Regions from separate parts of the Pseudodesulfovibrio halophilus DSM 5663 genome, predicted to be linked through region 2. Evidence: predicted binding sites of a transcription regulator. Region 2 holds the regulator's gene; each other region holds the start of a gene.
What was found. Region 2 encodes sigma-54, which starts transcription at its own class of promoters, with help from an activator protein. Its sites were predicted from a motif close to CTGGCACGGNNNNTGCTT; they were not measured.
Positions count from the first base shown of each region.

Region 1 (3,203 bases), on a different contig from region 2:
TGAACCAGATTCGGGCCAACATGGAGCTTCAGAAGCGACTGTGCCACAACGCTCCCTTTTATGTGCTGGGACCGCTGGTCACGGACGTGGCCGCCGGGCGGGACCATGTGGCCTGCGCCATCGGCGGTGCCATCGCGGCGTGGTCCGGGGCAGACTTCCTCTGCTACGTCACCCCCAGCGAGCACCTCGCCCTGCCCGGTCCGGACGACGTATACGAGGGCGTGGCCGTGACCCGCATCGCCGCGCACGCCGCGGACATCGCGCGCGGCAACGAGCAGGCCGTGCAGCGCGACCGTGAAATGGCCAAGGCCCGTGCGGACATGGACTGGGAAGGCATGTACCGCCTGTGCCTTGATCCGGTCACGGCTCGCAGGATTCGAGACAGCCGCAGCCCCGAGGACGAGGACGTGTGCACCATGTGCGGCAAGTTCTGCGCCGTGAAACAGCTCAAGGAACACCTCGGTTCATAGCCTTCAGCGTCCGTTTCTCCTGAAACGGTCATTCATCGGCACTTCGGCAGGGAGTCGCCTACGGGCGGCTCCCTGAATAATTTTTACGGGAAACACGGAAAAACATATTTACGCACTTCACAGAGGACAATTTAAGGCTTATATCTCGCCCATGCCGTTTCCCAAGGACCTCCCGCTCGAGGACGTTTTTTCGTCCATCGCCGACGGCCTCTTCACGGTGGATGCAGACTGGAACATCACCTACTTCAACGAGGCCGCCGAGCGCATAACGGGCGTTCCCGCCGCAGAGGCCGTGGGCAACAAGTGCTGGGATGTTCTCCACTCAAGCCTCTGCGACGGGGACTGCGCTCTCGACTCATGCCTTGCCCACGGCGGCCGGATCACCAACAAGTCCATTTTCATCATTCGCCCCGACGGGGAAAAGCGCCCCGTGTCCATTTCGGCGTCGCCGCTGCGCAATGCCGAGGGGGAGGTTATCGGCGGCGTGGAGACTTTCCGCGACCTGACGGAAATCCACGCCATCCGGCGCGAAATGCGCGAGTCCTATTCCTTTGAGAGCATCGTGGGCAAGAGCGAGGCGCTGGATCGCATCTTCGGCATCCTGCCGCAGATCGCCAGAAGCGAATCCACGGTGCTGCTGCTGGGCGAGTCCGGCACCGGCAAGGAGCTCTTTGCACAGGCCATCCATCAACTCAGCGGACGCAAGGAAGGACCTTTCGTACCGGTCAACTGCGGCGCCCTTCCCGAAACGCTCCTCGAATCCGAACTGTTCGGCTACAAGGCCGGCGCCTTCACCGACGCACGGCGCGACAAGCCCGGCCGCTTCGAAACCGCGCAGGGCGGCACCATCTTTCTGGACGAGGTGGGCGACATGCCCGGCAAACTTCAGGTCAAGCTGCTGCGCGTGTTGCAGGAGAAGACCTTCGAGCCGCTGGGCGGCGTCACCCCGGTAAGCTCCGACGCCCGCGTCATCGCCGCCACCAACCGCGACCTCGACCTGTTGGTCAAGGAAGGGGACTTTCGGCAGGACCTGTTCTACCGGCTGAACGTGGTCACGCTGCGCCTGCCGCCCCTTCGGGAGCGTCGCGCGGACATCCCGCTGCTCGCCGACCACTTCGTGAAGCACTTCAACGCGGTGCAGGGAAAAGCTGTCGAGGGACTCTCGGAAGACGTCATGAGCATCCTCATGCGCCATGAGTTTCCCGGCAACGTTCGCGAGTTGGAGAACATCATCGAATTCGCGTTCATCCTGTGCCCGTCCGGCTTCGTTCAGGTGGAGCACCTGCCCGAACACCTTCGCCCCGAGCAGGACGCGCCTGCCGGGTCCATGCCCATGGGCACGCTTGAGGAGATCAAGTGCATGGCGGTCAAGGCCGCGCTGGAACGCAACGGCGGCAAGCGCATGGTCACCTGTCGCGAACTGGACATCTCCAAGGACACGCTCAGGCGCATGCTCGCCCGTTGCGGCGACGCTGACTGAGCGGGCGCAGAGTTCGCCCGCCCCTGCCCGTCGAGGCATTATTTTCGCCTTCCCGCCCTCCCCCAAAACACCTAAATAGCTGCAATACAAAACTTTTTAAACATGGCACGGCCTATGCTCATGCAGCGGCGTGAGTGAAAAGGAAACCAAGCTTCTCTGCCTTGCCTGTTACGGCGACCGGCTGGCGTCGGTCTTTGAAAACGCGCCCGAGCTGCGCCTCTTCACGGTGGAGAACGGTACATATAGCCCCGCAGGCCATTTATCCCTTCCCTCAAAGGACCCAACGGACAGGACATCCGCCATTTTGGCCTGCGGGGTGACGCATCTGCTCTGCGGAGCCATGTGCGGTCGCACCAGAAACCTCCTCGATGCTTCCGGGGTTGACGTCCTCTCCTGGCATGGAGGAAGCGTCGAGGAGGTTCTGGCTGCCTTCCGCAACGACACACTGGACAAACTCGCCCTGCCCGGATGCCGCAACAGGCCCGGAACGGCCATGTGCCGGGGCCGCGCCCGAGCGGGCAAAGGAAGGAGGAATCAGTCATGAAGATAGCCATCAGCAGCTCCGGCCCCGGACTGGAGAGCGCCCTGGATTCCCGCTTCGGCCGTGCGGCCGGGTTCGTGGTCTATGATACGGACAGCGGCGCGAACGACTACGTGGACAACACCCAGAACCTCAACGCGGCTCAGGGCGCGGGCATCCAGTCCGCCCAGAACGTGGCCGACACGGGCGCCGAAGTCGTCATCACCGGCCACGTGGGCCCCAAGGCCTTCCGCGCGCTGGACCACGCAGGCATCAAGATCTGCCTCGCCACCGAGGGATGCGTCGGCGATGCGGTTCACGCCTTCACCGAAGGGTCCATCAAGCCCGTGGACGGCCCGGACAAAGAAGGCCACTGGTAGCCGCGCGGCGCCCCGACGCGTTGACATCCGCGCACGAATGTCTATGTGAAGAAATCCGAACGCAGTATTCGGAAATACACACCTCAGGAGAACCACAATGAGTGAAGCCTGCAACAGCTGCAGTTCCGCCACCGAAGGCGGCTGCTCCTCCGGCGGATGCGCCGAAGGTCCCGAAGACCTCAAACTCAAGACCACCCTCTCGCGCATCAAGCACAAGATAGTCGTCATGTCCGGAAAAGGCGGCGTGGGCAAATCCACCGTCGCCACCAACATAGCCGTGGCCCTGTCACTGGCGGGCAAGAAGGTCGGCCTGCTGGACGTCGACGTCCACGGCCCCAGCATCCCCCGCCTGC
Region 1 covers NZ_JCANTV010000008.1:348,095-351,297, reverse strand. Annotated here, with positions in the region: gene thiC (phosphomethylpyrimidine synthase ThiC) at 1-470, shown strand, start outside; gene BR24_RS03785 (sigma-54 interaction domain-containing protein) at 622-1,950, shown strand; gene BR24_RS03780 (NifB/NifX family molybdenum-iron cluster-binding protein) at 2,081-2,494, shown strand; gene BR24_RS03775 (NifB/NifX family molybdenum-iron cluster-binding protein) at 2,491-2,850, shown strand; gene BR24_RS03770 (iron-sulfur cluster carrier protein MrpORP) at 2,948-3,203, shown strand, end outside.
Region 1: a site for sigma-54 is predicted at 2,053-2,070, ahead of BR24_RS03780 (NifB/NifX family molybdenum-iron cluster-binding protein). Genes of this name have one in related genera too.

Region 2 (3,203 bases):
CCACAACGGCGATCTGTTCCAGAGAGTCCAGCTTTCCGTGTGGAATGGCGACGCCGTCGCCGATGCCTGTGGTGCCGAGCTCCTCGCGCTCCTTGAGAACGCGCAGGACATTGTCGGCATCCATGTCCGGGAAGCGTTCCTGCAAGGGAACGACAAGCTCTCCGAGGGCCCCGGCCTTGTCGGCCGAGGCCATGTCGGAGAGAATCAGGTCCTTTTCAAGGTAGTCACCAAGTTTCATTGATCAGAATCCGGGATCGATGAGGCCGAAGTCTCCGTTGTCGCGCTTGTAGATGACGTTGACGCCCTCGGTTTCGCTATTCCTGAAGACGAGGAACTCATGATCCATGGTGTCAAGCTGCATGGCAGCCTCGTCCACGGACATGGGCTTGGGCACGTAGCTGTCCGTTCCCACAATGGTGGGCTCGGAAAGACGGTCTTCGCCATAGTTCAGGTAGTTCATGCGAACCTCCCGTTCCTGACGGACCTTTCTGGTCTTGCCCTTCATCTTCTCGCGCTGCTTGCGAAGCTGCGCCTCAAGCTTGTCCAGCACCAGATCAATGGTGGCGTACATGTCCTCGGAGGACTCGATCGCCGTCAGGTGCATGGTGTCCGCATCCAGGATGACGTCCGCCTTGTGACGGAGCTTCTCCACCATGAGGTTCACCTGAAGATCCGCATTGTCGGTGTCCTTGAAGAACTTGCCGAGCTTGGCGAAGCGCTTGTTGGCATAATCCCGCAGATGCTGAGAAGGATCGAAGTTCTTGAAGGTGAAGCTGATATTCATGGAATACCCTCCTGGTTATGGGTAGTGAACAAGCCTTGACTAAAAATAGCTCTTGCGCTTGGACGATGATGCAATCCCCATGGCGGACCGGTACTTTGCCACGGTCCTGCGGGCGATGTTCACGTCCAGCCGCTCCTTGAGTATCTCGCCGATCTTTTCGTCGCTGAGCGGTTTTTTCGGCTCCTCCTCGCTTATGAGTTTCTTTATGAGCGCCTTGACGCTTTCCGACCCGACCTGCGAACCGTCGCCGAGGTCGAGAGCACTGTTGAAAAAGAATTTGAGCTCGAAAATGCCGTGCGGTGTGGACACGTACTTGCTCGTCGTGATGCGGCTGACCGTGGACTCGTGCATGTTTATGTCTTCGGCGACCTCCTTGAGGATCAGGGGCTTGAGCTTGGTCACGCCCTCCACGAAGAATTCGCGCTGAAACTTCACGATGCTCTCCATGACCTTGTAGAGCGTGCGCTGGCGCTGGTACAGGCTCTTCATCAGCCATGCCGCGGAGCTCATCTTGTCGCGGAAATAGTCCTTGTCCAGATCCGCCCTTCCCTGCACGGTGTCGGCGAGGAACTGGTTCATCTGCAAACGCGGCAGACCGTCCTCGTTGAGCACGATCACGAAATCGTCCCCGTAGCTGTAAACATACACGTCGGGGCTGACGTAGTGCGGCTCGGTACTCGAAAAATTGGCGCCAGGCATGGGGTCGAGCTTCTGAAGCTCTTCAAGATACCCCTTGAGCTCTTCCAGAGAAATCTTGAACTTTCGGGCAAGCGGCTTGAAGCGGTTCTTTTCGATGTCCTCAAGGTGTTCGGTGACTATCGACACAAGAATGGGATCGTCGATGCCGAGCATCTCCATCTGCACAAGCAGACATTCACGCGGAGTACGGGCCGCAACGCCGACAGGGTCGAGACGCTGGATGCGCCTGACCACGGACTCGACGAGATCCTCGTCGACACCGGGAATCATCTCGCAGAGCTCTTCCATGCTGGCCTGAAGATAACCGTTGGAGTCAAGGTTGCCTATGATTACATCGGTAATGGCGACCTCCTGCTCCGAGAAGTCGGAGAGACGGATCTGCCAGCCGAGGTGCCCTTCAAGGGAAGGCTTAGACGCGAGACGGGCCTCAAAAGTCAGGCCCTCTTCCGGGGACTCGTATTCGCGGACCTGCGACTGCTTGGAAGAGCTGGAGAACTCGCCCATGTAGTTGTCCCAGTCCGCGTCACGCATGACGGATTCATCGGTCCCCTCGCCCGCTTCCTTGAGGGAGTCCGACTCCTTTTCCGGAGCCTCCTGAACGGCCTCGTTTTCGGATTCCTCCAGAAAAGGATTTTCAAGAAGCTCCTGCTGAACCGTTTCAACCAGCTCGAGACGCGACATCTGCAGCAGCTTGATTGCCTGCTGCAACTGCGGCGTCATGACCAGCTGCTGCGTCAGCTTGAGTTGTTGCCTGAGTTCAAGCCCCATACGGTTTCTCTATTCATGCGGGCGTCCCACCCGGTTCTCGACATAAAATTGGTCATTTGCTCGGGGTACACAACCCGAATCACTTGTGTTGAAGTATGCCACATGCTTTCCACTACCGCAAGAAAGACCGGATAACCAACTGCAAATGTTGATTTTACACACACAACACAATGAGCATGAAAAAACTGTACCAACCTTCCGGGCGACTGTAAACGACCAAAGGGTGGAACTCTCGAAAAAAACTAGAGAGAGAAGTCTTCGCCCAGATAGATCTGCCGGGCCCGGGAGCTCTGCACGATGTCGGCAGGCGTGCCGTCGAGGATGATGGTGCCCTCGTACACAAGGTAGGCTCTGTCGCAGATATTCAAAGTTTCCCGGACATTGTGGTCAGAGATGAGAATCCCGATGCCCATACTCTTGAGCACGGAGATGATTTCCTGAATATCAATGACAGCGATGGGGTCGATGCCGGCGAACGGCTCGTCGAGAAGAATGAAATCCGGACTCATGATAAGCGCCCGGGCTATTTCCAGCCTGCGCCTTTCCCCGCCGGAGAGGTACATGGAAGCCTGATCCGCGAGCTTGGTTATGGAGAACATCTCCATAAGCTCATCGGCGCGGTCGCGCTGCTGGCGCGGCGTCATATCCGTCTGCTCAAGGATTATCTGCAGATTCTCGCGAACCGTCAGTTTGCGGAAGATGGAGCTTTCCTGCGGCAGATAACTCACGCCGAGCCGCGCCCGTTCGTGCAACGGAAGGTCTGTGATATTCCTGCCGTTGAGATAGACGTCTCCCGAATACGGCTTGACGATCCCGGCGAGCATGTAGAACGTCGTGGTCTTGCCCGCGCCGTTGGGCCCGAGCAGTCCGACGACTTCCTCGCGGCCGAGCGACAGGCGAATGCTGTGAACGACTTCCTTGCGACCGTAACGTTTGCTGAGATCGGAGGCGG
Region 2 covers NZ_JCANTV010000015.1:119,343-122,545, forward strand. Annotated here, with positions in the region: gene BR24_RS15060 (PTS sugar transporter subunit IIA) at 1-238, opposite strand, end outside; gene hpf (ribosome hibernation-promoting factor, HPF/YfiA family) at 242-784, opposite strand; gene rpoN (RNA polymerase factor sigma-54) at 824-2,251, opposite strand; gene lptB (LPS export ABC transporter ATP-binding protein) at 2,494-3,203, opposite strand, start outside.

Region 3 (3,203 bases), on a different contig from region 2:
CCGTCGCTGCTGGCCGTGGCGTTGAAAGCCAGCGAAGTGTCTGGCGGCAGCATCAGCCAGTGGGGGCTGCGCATCACCGTGGCCATCGGAGTGGCATTCGGTATCTCGCTGGGGGCGTACCGCATCGTCACCGGCACGCCCCTTTCCCTTTACATACTCTGCGGGTATGTTGCCGTCGTGCTGATGACGTTTTTTACGCCCAAGAAGATCATCGCCATTGCGTACGACTCCGGAGGCGTGACGACCTCCACCGTCACGGTACCGCTGGTGGCGGCGCTTGGGCTTGGCCTTTCAGAGGCCGTTCCGGGACGCAATCCGGCTCTGGACGGATTCGGGCTGATTGCGTTCGCGAGTCTTTTTCCGATAATTGCCGTCATGGGGTACGCGCAGATCGCGCATCTGCTGAACATGCGTACCAGAGCAAAAACGCGAAAGGAATGATGTCATGAAGTTCAAAGCCATTTTCGCCCCGGTCAAGACGCACAAGACCGACCCTATCGTGGACGCGGCCAAGGAGGCGGGAGCCACGGGGGCGACGATCATTTCCGCCCGCGGAACCGGGATGCGTGAAGCAAAGACGTTCTTCGGGCTTACGCTCGAGGATCAGACCGATATCGTCTTCTTCCTGCTCGAGGAACACCTCGTCAATCCCGTCCTCGAGGCCATCCGGACTGCCGGGGAGTTTCAGAAGCCCGGCACCGGCATTGCCTTCGTGGTTCCCATCGACAAGGTGATCGGGATGGAGAGCCAGATCGAGCGCTTCAAGGAAGAAGTCCGCGAGAAGTATTTTTAATAATTCAGTATTCGAAGGGGTGCAGAGATGAAGAAGTCCATTGTCCGCGTTCGGGACGTGATGCAGTCGGAAATCCTGAGCATCGACGGCATGGCGACCGTCAAGGTCGCCGCAGACAAGATGCGGCAGGCGCAGGTCTCCGAGCTGCTTGTGGAACGGCGACACGAGGATGACGCCTGGGGCATCATAACCATCATGGACATCGTCGAAGGCGTGCTCGTTCCCGGTCTCGACGCCGAGGATGTGAGCGTCTACGAGGTAATGACCAAACCCGTCATCACGGTTCCCGCCGTAATGGACATCCGGTACGCCACGCGGCTGATTCACCGCATGAAAATCCACCGCGCGCCGGTGGAGCACATGGGAGAAATGGTCGGTATGGTGACGTTGGATTCCCTCATCCTCGAGCACGAACTTTTGTAGCCGGAGAAAAGGCATGTGGGGATTCTTCGTGGCGATCAACTCGCTGCTCAACAAGGTGCGGATATGCCCGAAATGCAGCCACAAGCAGGCTGTGGGCGATTCGCAAAAGCACGACTCGGTGCGGTGCCGCAACTGCGGGGCCGACATCCCGCCGAGCAGCGGGCGCGGAAGAAGATCCTGAGCCGACCCGGCCGCACCTGAGCGTGCGGCGATTATATTCCTGAAACGGGCCCTTGGCCGGCTTTGGCCGGAAGGGTCCGTTTCTGTTTATGGATGCCGAACCCTGTCGACGCGAGAGCGGCGACCCTGTCGCGCCGTTCGGCGCAGATTCGTACAGACAAGGTCCTGTGCTGTCCACCCCTTCCCGCAATCAGGAAGGGAAGAGCCGACCTGTCCCGCATGAGTAACGAGGTGTAAAGAAAGCTTTGAGGGTGTATTGAAAACCATACACTTTTTCATACTGAGAGTGTGGTTAGCAGCCTGTAATGAAGGTGTTATTTATTGCGCGCATGGATTTTGCTTTCTTGGTAATAATCGGAGGAGGTGCTATGAGCAGAATTGTTTACGCATGGTTGTTCGTTGTTGCCATCATGCTCGCGATGCCTTCATGGGCACGTGCATTCACGTTTCCTGAGCCAACCGCCAACGCTTTCCTGTACGGCGATTTCTACTCATACTCCCTGCCGGTTCTGGCGTATCAGTACGATCAGGAATTCGGGGGAGGAACAGGGCCCGGCAATCCCTATTACGTCCGGTCGACTGCCGGTCATATCAAGGATGGCATCGTCATAGCTACGGGTGCGTCTGGAACCGGGGTGAACACCAACTTCGCGGGTATGGATGACGCGTATCCGACCCCGAACAGCTCCGGCGTGCCCACGTTTTCTACCGGCACGACTCCGGATCCCGGGTTCACCCCCACCATGCCGGCCAATCAGCCCGATACGTGGGATTCGACCATCGAAGCGTTCACAGGGCAGATGAACGGACAGAGCCCGGCCTTCTTCTTCAACAACACGCAGGAACGGTCCGCTCAGGACCTCTGGGCATACGGGCAGGTCAAGGTCTGGAGCAGCACCGGCGGCGCAACGCCGGAGTATTTTGATCTGGCGAGCCCCAACGGCGACGGGACCGGTATCTTCGGCGGTGATCCCGGCACGTATGTCTCTCCGACATATTCCGATGCCTCATGGGAACCGACTCCGTTCGAGGACTATATCATTTCGGGCGGAGACGTATGCATCAACGCCTCCGGGGTTCCGGTGCCGTGCGGCAGCCCGGACGCTGTCGCCGGACCTTTCCCCCACAACCTCGGATCGGATCAGGTGGCGTATGCGGTTTTCTCTCCCGAGCTCAACGCCATGCTCGCGGCATGGAGCGGGGACAGTCCGTACGACATGATCTCCATGGACTTCAGGATGCATTCGCTCAACGGCGGCTATGAACAGGCGTTCGTGGTGCCGTCGACATTCGAGTCCGCTCCGGTCCCCGAGCCTTCTTCCGTGGTCCTTGCCGGACTCGGTCTGGCAGCGCTGATGGCCTTCTCCATGAGACGCCGTCTCGGACAGGGCTAGATCGCGGTTCAGACTCTCTCGCAAGGGGGCGGCAGTCCAGTGCCGTCCCTTTTTTTGAGCGGTCACTCGGAAAGAAGGACAGGGTCTTCCAGCGGCTCGTACTCGTTTGGGTCGAAGACCAGCTCGCCTCCGCCGAGGTGACGTTCGTATTCGATGCCCCACTTGCGCAGTTCGAGCAGGGCAGGGAGCAACTTCCGGCCAAGTTCGGTCAGGGTGTATTCGACCTTGGGAGGAACCTCCGGATAGGCTTTTCTGGTCAGGATATCGTCCTTCTCCAGCTCGCGCAGCTGCTTTGCCAGCATCCTCTCGGATATCTGCGGCATGGTCCGCTTGAGTTCCCCGTATCGCATGGTCCCGGAGCGTGCCAGATGGAATATGATGACGGGTTTCCACTTTCCGCCGAAGACCTGAAG
Region 3 covers NZ_JCANTV010000010.1:100,196-103,398, forward strand. Annotated here, with positions in the region: gene BR24_RS07360 (DUF1538 domain-containing protein) at 1-441, shown strand, start outside; gene BR24_RS07365 (P-II family nitrogen regulator) at 446-793, shown strand; gene BR24_RS07370 (CBS domain-containing protein) at 821-1,216, shown strand; gene BR24_RS07375 (hypothetical protein) at 1,230-1,397, shown strand; gene BR24_RS07380 (PEP-CTERM sorting domain-containing protein) at 1,765-2,790, shown strand; gene BR24_RS07385 (winged helix-turn-helix transcriptional regulator) at 2,853-3,203, opposite strand, start outside.
Region 3: a site for sigma-54 is predicted at 1,721-1,738, ahead of BR24_RS07380 (PEP-CTERM sorting domain-containing protein). Genes of this name have one in related genera too.

Region 4 (3,203 bases), on a different contig from region 2:
GACCGCCTTCTTGTCTGCGCCGCGAACGTCGGTCCCGAGCTTGAGGTTGGCCTGCCGTATGAAGTGGTCCACCAGTCGTGGAATGTCTTCCCTGCGTTCCCTGAGCGGGGGAAGGTGGATGGAGGCCACATTGAGCCTGTAGTACAGGTCGCTACGAAATTCTCCTGCATCCACGCGCTGTTCCAATTCCTGGTTGGTAGCGGCGATGATGCGCACGTCGAAGCGGATGGGCTTGCTGCCGCCCACGCGCTCCACCTGCTTCTGCTCCACGGCCCGCAAGAGTTTCGGCTGTAAATGCAGAGGCATGTCGCCGATTTCGTCAAGCAGGATGCAGCCGCCCTCGGCCTGCTCGAACTTGCCGGGCCGCGACGAGGCCGCACCGGTAAACGCGCCCTTCTCATGGCCGAAGAGTTCGCTTTCCAGCAGAGATTCCGGGATGGCGGCGCAGTTGAGCTTCACAAAGGGGCCGGCGGCGCGCGAACTCATGGCGTGAATGGTGTCTGAAATCAGCTCCTTGCCGGTCCCCGTCTCGCCGAGCACCAACACGTCGCAGTCCAGCTCGGCGACGCGGGACAGGCGGTCCTTGACCTCCTGCATGGCCGGGCTGTCGCCGATGATCTTGTCCAGCGGCCCCGCACCCTTGAGGTTGCGCTTCAGAACTTCGAGCTCGGCCTGAAGGCCGCGCTTCTCCAGCGCCCGCCGGATGACGACCTCCATCTCCTTTATACTGAAAGGCTTGGAAAAGTAGTCGTAGGCCCCGTCGCGCATGGCCTGAATCCCGGTATCGCGGGACCCGTACCCGGTCATGACGATCACGTCCGTCTCCGGCGCCACCTCCTTGAGCTTGGGCAAGGCCTCCAGGCCGGACATGCCGGGCAGCTTCACGTCATGGAGAATCAGGTCCAGCCCGCCCTTTCCGGCACGCACGATGCCGTCCTCGGCGGTCTCCGCCTGCTCCACGGTAAAGCCGCGCTCGTCGAGCGCCTCCACCAGCATACCCCGGAAGGCATGGTCGTCATCCACTACAAGTATTCGTTCAGCCATTTGCGCACCCGGTTTTCTCCTTCTACCATGACAAGGCGGTACAATCCACAAAAAATGGATCGCCCGATACGACCAAACCAGCCCTCGCCCGAAAGGTCTTTCGGATCGAGAAGCCGCATATACACCGTATACGTAGGGCTCCCGAGATCGGTCACAAAAAAAATCCACTTTTGATGGAGAGTGGCACATCCGTTGCTGATACTCCCTGCAAACGCGGGAATCCCCGCCGGAGGAAAACAGGACATGAGACAGCAATCATCATCCAAGAGCGGAATGGCCGCAGCCGAACTCGGCCTCATCCTCCCCTTCATGGCGCTCCTTCTCTTCCTTCTCATGGAGGGAAGCAACGCCATGCACGCGCACTCCTCGCTGGTGGAAGCCAGCCGCGAGGGCGCCAGAATGGTGCTGATGCAGGGTGAAGCCGGACCCGACGTGCAGGAGCTGGTGCGGAGCCTCGTGCCCGACCTGCCTTCGGAAGAAGTGGACGTCCGCGTATCCACCGATACGGACGCGCGCACGGTGACCGTGCTCGCCAGCTACGAATATCAACCAGTAATGGGAGGCCGGGATGCTTTGGAAATGCTCGGCGGCGAAGAGATGCTCGTCATCGAAGCGGGCACAACGATGCCGCTTCCCTAACAGTGAACGCCTCGGCGCGGTGAGCATGGTCATGGCCATGGTCATCCCCGCAGTTCTGGCCATGGTGGGCCTCGCGCTCGATCTGGGCAACCTCTACTCCGCCCACACGCGCCTTCAGGCCGCCGTGGATTCGGCCGCACTGGCCGGGAGCCTCGAGCTGCCCTACGACCCCGAACTGGACAAGGGGCTGGTCCGGGCGGCGGCCACCGGGATGCTTGAAAAGAACTACCCCGGCTCCGAGCTGGACGCGCTGGTCCCCGGCACCCTCATCCGCAGCGTGAACGTGGAGGCCCACGCGGACGTGGACCTGCTGCTCCTCGGTTTTCTCGGCCTTTCCGCACAGCGCGTGGAGGCGGCGGCCAGCGCGGGCTTCAACAAGCTCGAAGTGGTCTTCGTCATCGACAACTCCGGCAGCATGAAGGGGACGCCCATCAACATGGTCAAGCAAGCCGCGGGCGAACTGGTGGACCTCATCATCCCCGACGGCGCGGAGGCCGACACCAAGATCGGGCTGGTGCCCTTCCGCGGCAAGGTCAACGTGGGCGAAGCCGCTGGCGACGGCCTCTCGGGCTGCCGCAATGTCGACGGCTCCCTCAACCACGGCATCCACGAAGACTTCATGCACCTGTACTGGGACCTGCCGTACTACTACCGCCGCCGCGTGAATCTGGACACCTGCTCCAGCATCCCCGAAGCGCAGGCCCTGACAACGAACAAGAACGCGGTCATCACCTCCCTGAACAACCAGACCGCAACGGGCGCGGCCTCCGGAACGGTAATCCCCGAAGGCCTCAAGTGGGGCCGCCACATGCTCACGCCGCAAAGGCCCTACGACCAGGCAGGCGACAAGGAAGAGTTCCGCAAGATCATCATCCTGCTCACCGACGGCGACAACGAGGACGGCAACTGCGGCGGCCCCTACCGGGCCTACTACGAGCCGAACAACTACTGGACCAATGCCTATTACGGCATGAAGATCACCGACGCGCACTGCGAGGACGGCGGCAGGCTCAATCAGGACATGCTCAACGAGGCGCAGGCCGCCAAGGACGCGGGCATCGAGATATTCACCATTCGCTTCGGCACCTCGGACAACACCGACCGCGACCTGATGCGCGCCATGGCGTCCAGCAAGCCCGGCACGGACGACCACTACTTCGACGCGCCGAGCGTGTACGACATTGACGACATCTTCAAGAAGATCGGACGCCAGCTCGGCTGGCGGCTGCTGAGCTAGGAGGCGACCATGCTGCACAGAAAGAACGGAAAGCGTCTGGGCATGACGGTCGCGGAATTCGGACTGGTGCTGCCCGCGGTCATGGTCCTGCTGCTTGGAACCATGGAGATGGGCAACATGTTCCATTCGTGGCTCACCGTGCAGAAGGCGGCGCAGGAAGCCGTGCGCATCGCCGCCACCGGCGAGGGGGTCGAAGACGGCACCCGCATGACGCGCATCGAGGACAAGGCGCTGGAGCGCATGGAACCTCTCCACGGCACGAAGACCGTCACCATCTCCAGCT
Region 4 covers NZ_JCANTV010000013.1:15,180-18,382, forward strand. Annotated here, with positions in the region: gene BR24_RS12150 (sigma-54-dependent transcriptional regulator) at 1-1,044, opposite strand, end outside; gene BR24_RS12155 (TadE/TadG family type IV pilus assembly protein) at 1,288-1,683, shown strand; gene BR24_RS12160 (pilus assembly protein TadG-related protein) at 1,709-2,920, shown strand; gene BR24_RS12165 (TadE/TadG family type IV pilus assembly protein) at 2,930-3,203, shown strand, end outside.
Region 4: a site for sigma-54 is predicted at 1,225-1,242, ahead of BR24_RS12155 (TadE/TadG family type IV pilus assembly protein). Genes of this name have one in related genera too.